Regions from separate parts of the Cohnella algarum genome, predicted to be linked through region 1. Evidence: riboswitches for the same ligand, from Rfam matches in the RefSeq annotation. Region 1 holds a riboswitch; each other region holds the start of a gene.
The links. Region 1 has a riboswitch for cyclic di-GMP ahead of JW799_RS12910 (transglutaminase-like domain-containing protein). Riboswitches for the same ligand answer to the same signal wherever they lie in the genome.
Positions count from the first base shown of each region.

Region 2: another riboswitch for cyclic di-GMP. It lies ahead of JW799_RS15315 (EAL domain-containing protein); the one in region 1 lies ahead of JW799_RS12910 (transglutaminase-like domain-containing protein).
Region 3: another riboswitch for cyclic di-GMP. It lies ahead of JW799_RS14840 (methyl-accepting chemotaxis protein); the one in region 1 lies ahead of JW799_RS12910 (transglutaminase-like domain-containing protein).

Region 1 is NZ_JAFHKM010000002.1:2,825,942-2,829,210, reverse strand. Features, by position in the region: gene JW799_RS12915 (diguanylate cyclase domain-containing protein) at 1-529, opposite strand, end outside; gene JW799_RS12910 (transglutaminase-like domain-containing protein) at 723-1,535, opposite strand; cyclic di-GMP riboswitch class I at 1,549-1,633, opposite strand; cyclic di-GMP riboswitch class I at 1,675-1,758, opposite strand; gene JW799_RS12905 (class D sortase) at 1,812-2,486, opposite strand; gene JW799_RS29625 (LPXTG cell wall anchor domain-containing protein) at 2,564-3,269, opposite strand, start outside.
Region 2 is NZ_JAFHKM010000002.1:3,452,730-3,455,998, forward strand. Features, by position in the region: gene JW799_RS15305 (GGDEF domain-containing protein) at 47-841, opposite strand; gene JW799_RS15310 (hypothetical protein) at 879-1,190, opposite strand; gene JW799_RS15315 (EAL domain-containing protein) at 1,217-1,960, opposite strand; cyclic di-GMP riboswitch class I at 1,988-2,074, opposite strand; gene JW799_RS15320 (tautomerase family protein) at 2,269-2,655, shown strand; gene JW799_RS15325 (HAD family hydrolase) at 2,710-3,269, shown strand, end outside.
Region 3 is NZ_JAFHKM010000002.1:3,341,781-3,345,049, forward strand. Features, by position in the region: gene JW799_RS14835 (endonuclease) at 1-718, shown strand, start outside; cyclic di-GMP riboswitch class I at 1,028-1,109, shown strand; gene JW799_RS14840 (methyl-accepting chemotaxis protein) at 1,330-2,619, shown strand; gene JW799_RS14845 (GAF domain-containing protein) at 2,643-3,080, shown strand; gene JW799_RS14850 (thiamine pyrophosphate-binding protein) at 3,100-3,269, shown strand, end outside.

The sequences.
Region 1 (3,269 bases):
CCATCATATAACCTAAAATGGCTGCGGCGATCGCCCCTTTGGCAAGCCTGGGAAAAATGCAGCTGACCCCTGCGATGGCGACGACGGCCGTAATCGCGACGATCGCGATGAGATTGGGATCGTAGACCTCCATAAGCCAAGGGGCGGCCAAGCCGTTGTAATGCATCGACGACAACCCTGCGGCCAGCAGCGTCGTCCCCGCCATGCATTGGCGCAGGTTCAGGCTTTTTTCGTCCATGATCCAGCTGGCCATCAGCACGGCCGTGACGACGGCGATCAGCGCCACCAGAACCGAAGTTAAAGCGAAAAGAAACGGAAACGTCCGGGAAACGTCGATCATTTCCGAGAAAAAATCCGTCCCGATGCCGAAAACGACGGTCACCGCCGCCTGAACCGCGGCGAGCCGCCCTTTTTCCCCTTTCGAAAGCCCGATCTTGCCCGCGAAGCTCAGGCAGGCATATAAATTCACGGCTGCGAGCGCGTAGACGATCATTACCGTTACGATTGAATTTCCTCCAAAAGCAAACATATCCTTACCTCTTTCGTTTCGTTGCCTGAAATTTCGGGACGAACGACCCATTGCCGGCCCCGAATATCGCTCATTCAAGTATAGCCGTTTGAACTGTACAGAAACTGAACGCTCGATTTCGATCTGAAAAAAAGCCCCGAAAACCGCGCTGCGGCTCGGAGCTTCCTGGGCTTTTTTTGCAAATTCCAAGGCTTTAGTACACCTTGTCCGTCGTATAGAGAGCGGCATCCTTGATCATTTGGAAATCTTGCTTGCCGGCTTTGAGTCCGGCGTCGACCGTCGTATCGATCGTCACCCATTGGCCGTCCAGAAACACTTGATTCCAGGCATGGTACTCGGTTACGTACGTCGTTTTGCCCGTCACCAGCTTCGTCGGGATATCGAGCGCGCGCAGCATGCCGGCCGTCAAGGCGGCGTAGCCGTAGCAGATATCCTTGTTGCTGGCGAACGTGCGGTCGATTTGCGGCAGGTAATCCGGCGTGGCTGCGGCCGCGAGCTCTTTGTCGTACTTGACGTTGTCGATTACGTATCGGTAAACGGCGGCCACCTTTTCGGCGTCCGTCTTTTTGTTCTGCGTCAGTTCCTTCGCCTTTTGAACGGCGATGCTGTTCGGCGTCCAATCGATGTTCTGTACCTGGTTCAAATAAACGGCCGTGCCGTCCTGCAAAGCGAGCGTCAGCGTTGCCTTGTCCACGACTTTGTACTGATTGCCGCTGACGTTTTCCAGAATCGTCACCGTGTAGTCGCCGTTGCCCAACTGCAGAGGGAACCATTCGACAGGCTTGTCCGCTCTGAGCGTATAGGTATATTTTCCGGTGTCCTTGACGATCATGGCCTTCGTTTTGACGTCGGCTTTGACTGCATAGCGCACGCCGACCGCCCCGGTATCCAGCTTTGTCGTGTCCAGCCATTCCGCGCCGGTTTCGTTGGCGGCGTAGGCTGCGGCGCCAAACAACATGGTAAACAATATAACGATCGCGGCGGTCGCGAACGCGAGCTTGCGCATTCGTAAAACTCCCTTCGGCGGCCAGGCTGCCATCTCGCTAGGAGGAAGGCCCTATGGCTTTGCGTCCCTGCCTTTCGACAGGTATGCCATTATCGGTAAAGTTTTCAGAGGCTTCGAAAAAACAAAAAAAGCCATGTCGTTCGGCAACTGGCTGCCATCTCGCTCGGAGGAAGGCCCTGTAGCTTTGCGTCCCTGCCTTTCGACAGGTTTGCCGTTATCGTGATAAGCTTTTACATAAAAATTATACCATTATTTGTCGAAATAGAAAAGCAGTTTTTAATCCGCCGTCGCGGCGGAATCGGTTATTTTGGCGTGAACGATCAGACGATGCGTGGGGTTGACGAGCGGATCGCACGTAATGAGCGTCAAAATGCGGTCCGTTCCGTTCGGCTCCAGCACGGAAAGCTCCGTCGGCTCCACGATTTTGATTTCGTAAACCGTGTAGCTGTAGCTGCCCTCGCTTGTCTTGACGTCGATCTTGTCGCCGATTTCCACTTCGTCGAGCCGGTTGAACAAGCGGCCCTTCGTTCTGGCTCTATGCGCGGCGACGGCGGCATTGCCGACCTCTCCCAGCGCGGCCGTCTCTGTCATGTGCGCCGCGGCGTGCTTCATGTTCTGCTTGGTGGCCCCTTCGAGCACCGGCAGCTTGACGTCGATTTTGTCGATCGTCAGGATGGCGAGCGGCCGTTCGTCCTCCGCGTACGCGGCAAACGGGTCGGGCTCCTCCGGTTCTTCTTCCTGCGCGCTTTGTTCCAATAGCGCGTTCACTTTCGCCAAGCCGTTCTTTAGCGTAGATACGGAAGACGACAGCCGATCGTCGGCTTCGGCCAGCTCCCGCTCCGCGGCAGCCAGCAACTGCGCCTGCTTCCGGTCCTGAACCCACTCGTTCAGATGCGGGTAGCAGATCAGAAAAACGCCCGCCAGGATGAAAAGCAAGTACAGCTTTTTCATGTCGTTATCCCTCCTGGGCCGTGGAGAAGCGTGAATGCAGCGACGCATTCAGGCCGGACAGGCCCGCGTTCATACGGTCAGTTTACGCGTTTTTTGCGCAGCAGGCAAACGCCGAAAACGGCAAGCGCCGATCCGAACAGGTAAAACGGAAGCGGACCGGACTCGCCGGTCTGCGGCAGCGTGCCAAGCGGCGCCTCGTCCTCTTCGATCGTCTTCGCGGCATCAACGCCGTGATCGACGGTTCCGAGCGGCACTTCCTCCTCGGCCACCTCGATCACTTCGCCCGTTTCGTCCGAGCCGGCGACATACGACGCCGCTTCCGGCAGTTCCGGAATGACGTCCGGCTTCGCCGCCATTTCGACGGTTCCAAGCGGTACTTCCTCCTCGGCCACCTCGATCACTTCGCCCGTTTCGTCCGAGCCGGCGACATAAGACGCCGCTTCCGGCAGCTCCGGAATGACGTCCGGCTTCGCCTCCGTTTCGACGGTTCCGAGCGGCACTTCCTCCTCGGCGATCTCGATCACTTCGCCCGTTTCGTCCGAGCCGGCGACATACGACGCCGCTTCCGGCAGCTCCGGAATGACGTCCGGCTTGGCCTTCGTTTCGACGGTTCCGAGCGGCACTTCCTCCTCGGCGATCTCGACCACTTCGCCCGTTTTGTCCGAGTCGGCGACATACAACGCCGCTTCCGGCAGCTCCGGAATGACGTCCGGCTTGGCCGACTCAGAGGCCGCGCCGAGCGGCGGTGCCGAAGCGGCCGATGCCGCCCCCACGTCCGAGAAA
Region 2 (3,269 bases), 630 kb from region 1:
TGCAAAACAGCGGCGCACAAAAGCGACGGCAGCGGACGAATGAAAATCAGACTTTGCCCGTCTTCCGCTCGGTGGACATCAGGCTGGCCCGCAGGACGAGTTCCCGAAACGTCAGCTTGCCGAGATCCGGTTCCGCGCCGGCGTCCAGCCATCCGACCGAAGCCGATACGTGCGCCGGACCGACGGAGAAGCCGTCCGCCAGCGTCCCGACGGCATCTCGAATGAAGGAAGGAGGACGTTTGCTAAGCACCGCGAATTCGTCTCCCGCATACCGGCATAGACAATCTTCTTCGCCGAAGACGGATTTCAGTTTCCCCGCGAAGCCGCAAATAAGGTCATCCCCGACCGGATGCCCGAACCGCTTGTTGACGACGCCGAAATCGTTCAAATCGATGAACAAAAAATGAAACGGCTGGCCGCGCGCGATCAGATCCAACGCAATCGCCTCGAGATAATCGGATCTGAACAGTCCGGTCATCGGATCGGTCAGCTCCGCAATCCGGGAAGCAAGCGTCTCCCGGGTGACGATCCCGGACGGGGATCCGTCCTTCGAACGGACGAGCAGCCGCTCAATGCCGTTCTCCGCCATCAAGTTCAGAGCGTCCCAAACGAAGGCGTCCTCGACGGTTCCGATCGGATCGGCAGTCATCGCGTCGGCAACGATCCGGTTCGGATGCGTCGTTCGCACGTCGCGCGACGTCAGGATGCCCGTGACCGTTCCCGCATCGACGACGAGGAGGGAGCCGATGCGAAACCTCTCCATCAGTTCGGAGGCATGGAGCACGCTTCGACCGGACGACACGCTATGAATCGTGCGAGTCATCACTTCGCCGACCTTCATCGGATGTCGACCTCCCGTTGCACGGATACCTCCACCTTCAGCTCCGAGCGAAGCACCATCGTTTCGTTGATGAGCCCTCGGCTTCCTGAACGATGACGTCCATCAGTACGCTCTCGTCCAGCATTTGCAGAAGGGAGGTGCGGATGAGGACAGCCTCGATCTTCGGATGGTCGGTCCGGACCACGGAGAACTGGTCGGGGCTAAGCGCCTCGGCCATTCTGCGCACGGCTTCCGGACCGATCGGGGCGCGCCTGCCGATAATAAGCAAATCCTGCATGGGCGGCATTTCAAACTCGGAAATTTTTAATGACAGCATCGCTTTTCTCGAATAGTTCTTTCGGTCTTCCAATATCTACGACTCCCTTTTCCGAAGATTTAAGGGACGCCCGTTGAGTAGAGGTCCGCCAGCCGCTTCGGCTTGGACAACAGAAATCCCTGTCCCAACGCGACGCCCAACTGCTGCGCCTGCATCAGGTCTTCCGTTTCTTCAATCCCCTCCAAGATAAGCAGCGTGTTGTCCTTGCAATATTCCGCAAACAACTTCAACATTTTGCGTTTTTCCGCGTCGACCTGCAGATCCCTGCCGAAAAACCGGTCCAGCTTGATCATGTCGGGGGCGATTTCGATAATTTTCCTGAGCGTCGTCGCTCCTTCCCCCACATCGTCGAATGCGACAAGAAATCCGGATTCGCGGAGCCAACGCAAGTTGCCGATAAAGTTCGCGTCATCCCAGCTCTCCGCTTCCGTCACCGTCTCGTTGATTTCGAATACGATCCGGTCTGCCAGAACCAGATAATCCCGCAAAGCCTTTTCGATAAAATGCGGGAACGTCTCGTCCGCGAGCGAGGACGGAAAGACGTTAAGAAACAGGTACTCGCCGGACTCCTTCCGCTTCTTGTCGGCAAAGAAAGCGGCGATAGCGCTGTATACGGACAGCGTATCCAGCTCGAACAGCTTGTTTTGCTCCGCGGCCGCTTTGAAAAGCAGGTCCGGCGAGCGAACGGCGTCGCAACGGATGAGCGCCTCATAACCGAGCACGGACCGGTCGGCAAGATGCAGCACCGGCTGAAAAAGGTGATAAAAATCTTGCTGCGTAATGAGATTTTCCATCGTAGTCATGAGTTTTCCTTTCTGATGATCGACAATTTCGGTAACCCGGCTGCCTTAGATTCTGGATCCTTAGGCCCATGGGCTTTGCGCCCCTTTTTTTCAAAAGGTTTGCGATTTTCGGTTTGAACGCACCAGTCGAAAGGACCAAGTTGTCACCCTTTTTACCTATAAAGATAATGTTTCGCCATAAATCGACTAAATTCCTACGGAACATGCGTTCGATTTTCGGGGCGGCTTCTTTTGTTTGCCGGGGAAATCATGATACGATAGAGGCGGATACGGAGTTTCAGAAGGAGACAGAGAGAGGTGAGCAGCCAATGGCTCAGGTAAAAGTATACGGTATTCGCGAACGGCTTGGAGCGGTAAGGGAAACGCTGTCGGACATTATCCATATGTGTCTGACGGAAGCGTGGGGAATTCCCGAACAAAAAAGATTTCAACGCTTCATCGGGTTGGACAAGGCGGATTTCATTTTTCCCGCCGACCGTTCCGAGCATTACACGATTGTAGAGATTATGATGTTCGAAGGTCGTTCGGAGGAAGCGAAAAAAAACCTGATCCGGCTGCTGTACGAAGGAGCGGGAGCGTGCGGGCTTACCGAGAACGATCTGGAAATCGTCCTCATCGAGATGCCCAGAGGCAATTGGGGCATTCGCGGAAAATCCGGAGACGAGCTCGCGCTTTCGTACGCGGTCGATATTTGAACCGGCCGCCATCGCCGCCGCAAGCCATGCTGGAGAAGAAAGGAAGAGAAGCGATTGATCAAGGCAGTCGTGTTCGATTTTGACGGAACGATATTGGATACCGAGTCGGTGGCGTACGACGCGTTTTGCGACATCTTCTCGGACCACGGCCAGAAGCTGGAGCTCGAACGCTGGGCGCTGGGAATCGGCACGTGGGGCGCCTACGACCCTTACGAGGATTTGGAGCGGCTTTGCGGCCGACCGATCGACCGCCCGGCCGTTGAACGTCTGTTCAACGAACGGTTCGCCGCCAAGTCCAAAGAAGTCGAGCTTCGGCCGGGCGTCATCGCGACGCTGGAAGAAGCGAAGCGGCGGGATTTGCGCATCGGTCTTGCGACGAGCTCTTACCGCCGCTCGGTCGAACCGCATCTGAGGGAGCACGGGCTGCTCGCTTATTTCGATGCGATCCATACGGCGGACGAGGTGGAAAAAGTCAAGCCCGACCCGGCGCTGTACAAGCTTGCGCTCGCATCGCTAGGCGTCCGCGGAAACGAAGCGGTCGCGATCGAAGATTCCGTCAACGGGCTGAGGGCGGCGAAGGCCGCCGGCATGTACGGCATCGCCGTGCCGAACCC
Region 3 (3,269 bases), 520 kb from region 1:
GGCGGTCGAAGTGAGTCCGGAAGGACAAATTACCGGCGTTCAGGCGGGAAGCGCGTCGGTAACGGCTCACGTTGTCTATAACGGGCAAACCGTCGTCTCCAATGCGGTAACGTTGACGGTTTTCGAACCGCTCGCGACGGGAGCGCCGGGCAAGCCCGTATTATCCGACAACAACGGCCACGACACCGGTCTTAAGGACGGCAGCTACACCGTGACGATGAATATGTGGTGGGGCAACAACGGCTCGGTCTTCAAACTGTACGAGAACGGAGTCCTGATCAGCGAGCAAAGCTTGGCGGACGCTTCGCCCTCGGCGCAAAAAGCGGCCGTTGACATTGCCGGCAAGCCGAACGGCACGTATGCGTACACATGCGAACTGATCAATGTTTTCGGAACGGCAACGTGCGGAGAACATGTCGTGACCGTTACCGACGCCAATCCGGGCAAGCCGGTGCTGTCCCAAGACAACTGGGACGGGGACGGCAACTACAAGGTGACGATGAACATGTGGTGGGGAACGAACGCCGGCGAATACCGGCTGTATGAAAACGGCACGCTGGTCGATACGCAGGTTCTGAACGCCTCGACGCCGGGCGCGCAAAGCGCCGTAACGAGCCTTGAAGGCAGGGCGCCGGGAACTTACGAGTACCGTGGCGAATTGATCAACGCCGCCGGGACGACGTCCGGCGAAACGATTGTCGTGACCGTAACCAAGTAAAGGTTAGTTCTTCGTTTCGACCGCATCCCCAACATCCGGGCCCGCCCGACTGGCGCGTCCGGTTGTTGCGTTTAGGAGACGGACGGTGACGCGCGACCGGGAGCGAATGAAAACGAGGGAGGAACGAACCGGGGGCGGAAACTATCGGTACGTTGACCGGCAAGGCTTGATTACGCTTACAATAATAGGATAAACGGTACGGTAGAAGATTTTGAAAAAAATTTTGTAAATAAATCTAAATTTCTATCAAATTTACTCGCATTATTCCGATAACTATACATACAGGAAGTTAAAGAAATCATAAAGTGAAGAAGTGAACGGCAAACCTGTCGAAAGGCAGGGACGCAAAGCTACGGGTCTAAGGTTCTGCTATGATCGCCGGGCTGCCAACTTATGGATCTTTTGTGTCTTCATGAGGGCGGCAGGGCTTTCTTTTAGTAGAAAGTCCTTTTTGTTTTTCCCTGAAGAAGACGACTCCTGCAAAACGCGCAGCCGCGGAAAGAAGGTGGTTCGGGGAAGACGAGACCAACGCCCGGAAGACAAGGACTCGGCGCTGCCCTCCGGGCGGGAACGGCAGGAACGCCGAAAACGGATTGCTGGAGGAGAAACGCTTGAACGTTGGGCATTGGAAAAAGGGCACGGTCGGAAAATGGGCGCTGGCCGCGACGGGCTTTATCGCGGTTTTCTCCGTCGCGTTCGGCCTCGCGATCTATTTTACGGCCGCGTCGGTCATGCGAATCGAAATGGACGCAACCTACATAAAAGACTTGAAAACCAGGGTCGCCTGGCTGAGCGTCGGATTCGCCGTTTTATTTTTGCTGCTGGGCAGCTTCTGCGCGTATGCGGCCATTCGCAAGGCGGCCCGCGCCGGCGTCTTCGGCGCTTCCGCAGCGTTAACCGCAGGGGTGCAGGGCGAAAGCGCGGCTCTCGCAACGTCGGAATCAATGCCCTTGGAGAACGGGCAGCTGCGCGAAGTGCTGGCCCGCATCGGCGGGCTGACGAACGAAGTGGCGGCGGCTTCGCAATCGCTGGCGAGCAACACGGAGTTTTGCACGGACATGGTCGTCGGCATTTCGGAGTCGATCCGGCAGATCGCCGGCGGCAGCGAAACGATTGCCGAAAGCTCCCGGGGCAACATGTTCATGCTGGAAGAAGTCAGCAAAGGGATGGAGCACATCGCGGAATCGTCGCAGGGACTGGCGAACGAGATGTCCGAAGTCGCGCAGAAGGCGAGCGGCGGCATGGAGCTGATCGAGCGGACCGTCGCGCAGATGCAGAACATTACCGAAGCGGCGCTGGCCTCCTCGGCGGCGGTCGAGCAGATGGACAGGCGCACCCTGGAAATCGACCGGGTGACGGCGATCATGGGCGAGATTGCCTCCAGGATCAACCTCCTGTCGCTGAACGCGGCGATCGAGGCGGCGCGCGCGGGCGAATTCGGGCGCGGCTTCGCGGTCGTGGCGGACGAGGTCCGCAAGCTCGCGGACCAGTCTTCGAGCTCGACCAAGGAGATCGCCAGGACGGTCGAGCATATCCGCGCCGGCTCGCGGGAGACGCGGGAAGCGATGAGCCGGGTGCTGGACGAGGTCCGGTCCGGTTCGGAGCTCGCGGGCGTCGCGGGGCAATCGTTCCGCGAAATCGCGTCATTGACGGAAAACGTGTCCTTCAAGGTGCAGGAAGTGTCGGGCGTGACGGAGGAAATCAGCGCCAGCGCGGAACAGATCCTGAGCTCGGTGCGCGAGACGGTGTCGATTACCGAAGTGTCGCTTGCGGGAACGAAGGAGATCGCGGTTTGCTCCGACGAGCAGCTCGCCGCGATGGAAGAGTCGCTTCAATCCGCGCGGCAAATGCAGGAGCAGGCCCAGCGGCTGCGGCAGGAGCTGGATTCGCTCGCGGATTGACGAGACGAAGGAGGGAAAAAGCAATGGATTTGGAGCGGCTTGGCGAGCTGTTCGAAGAGCTCGAGCGATTGACCGGCGTGCGGGACATCGCCTGCCACCGGATCGAAGGAGGCCGCCTGCATCCCGTCCTCAAGACGAAAACCGACAAGCTCGGCGTCGAAAAGTGGAAAAGCGTACATGCGGAAAGCCCGGTCTACGTCGAGCGCGACCGGCTGCTTTCCGATCTCGTCCGCGATCCCCGGCCGATTGCCGTGCAGGATGTCAAGAACGATCCGCGGTCGGCGTCGGAGTTTTTCCTATTCGGCATCGACAGCATTTTGATTTTGCCGGTAACGGAGGAAGCGGTCGTCAAAAGCATCGTCCTGGTCGCGTCCATCGGAGAGCTGCATGAATTCACGGGAGAAGAGATCGGTCAGGCGCAGCGGCTGGTAGAAGGATACAGAGAGATATTTCAAGCTTAACGGAGGAGAGTGGGCTCAGATGAAAATCGCGGAAGCCATACTTCGCTATCTGAAAGCAAGCCAAGTCGAGTATCTGTTCGGCATCCCGGCGGGAATTATCGGACCGCTGTACGACTCCCTGATCGATGTCGGCATCGCGCCGATCATCACCAAAAACGAAGCCGGAGCCGCTTATATGGCGGCCCGTTA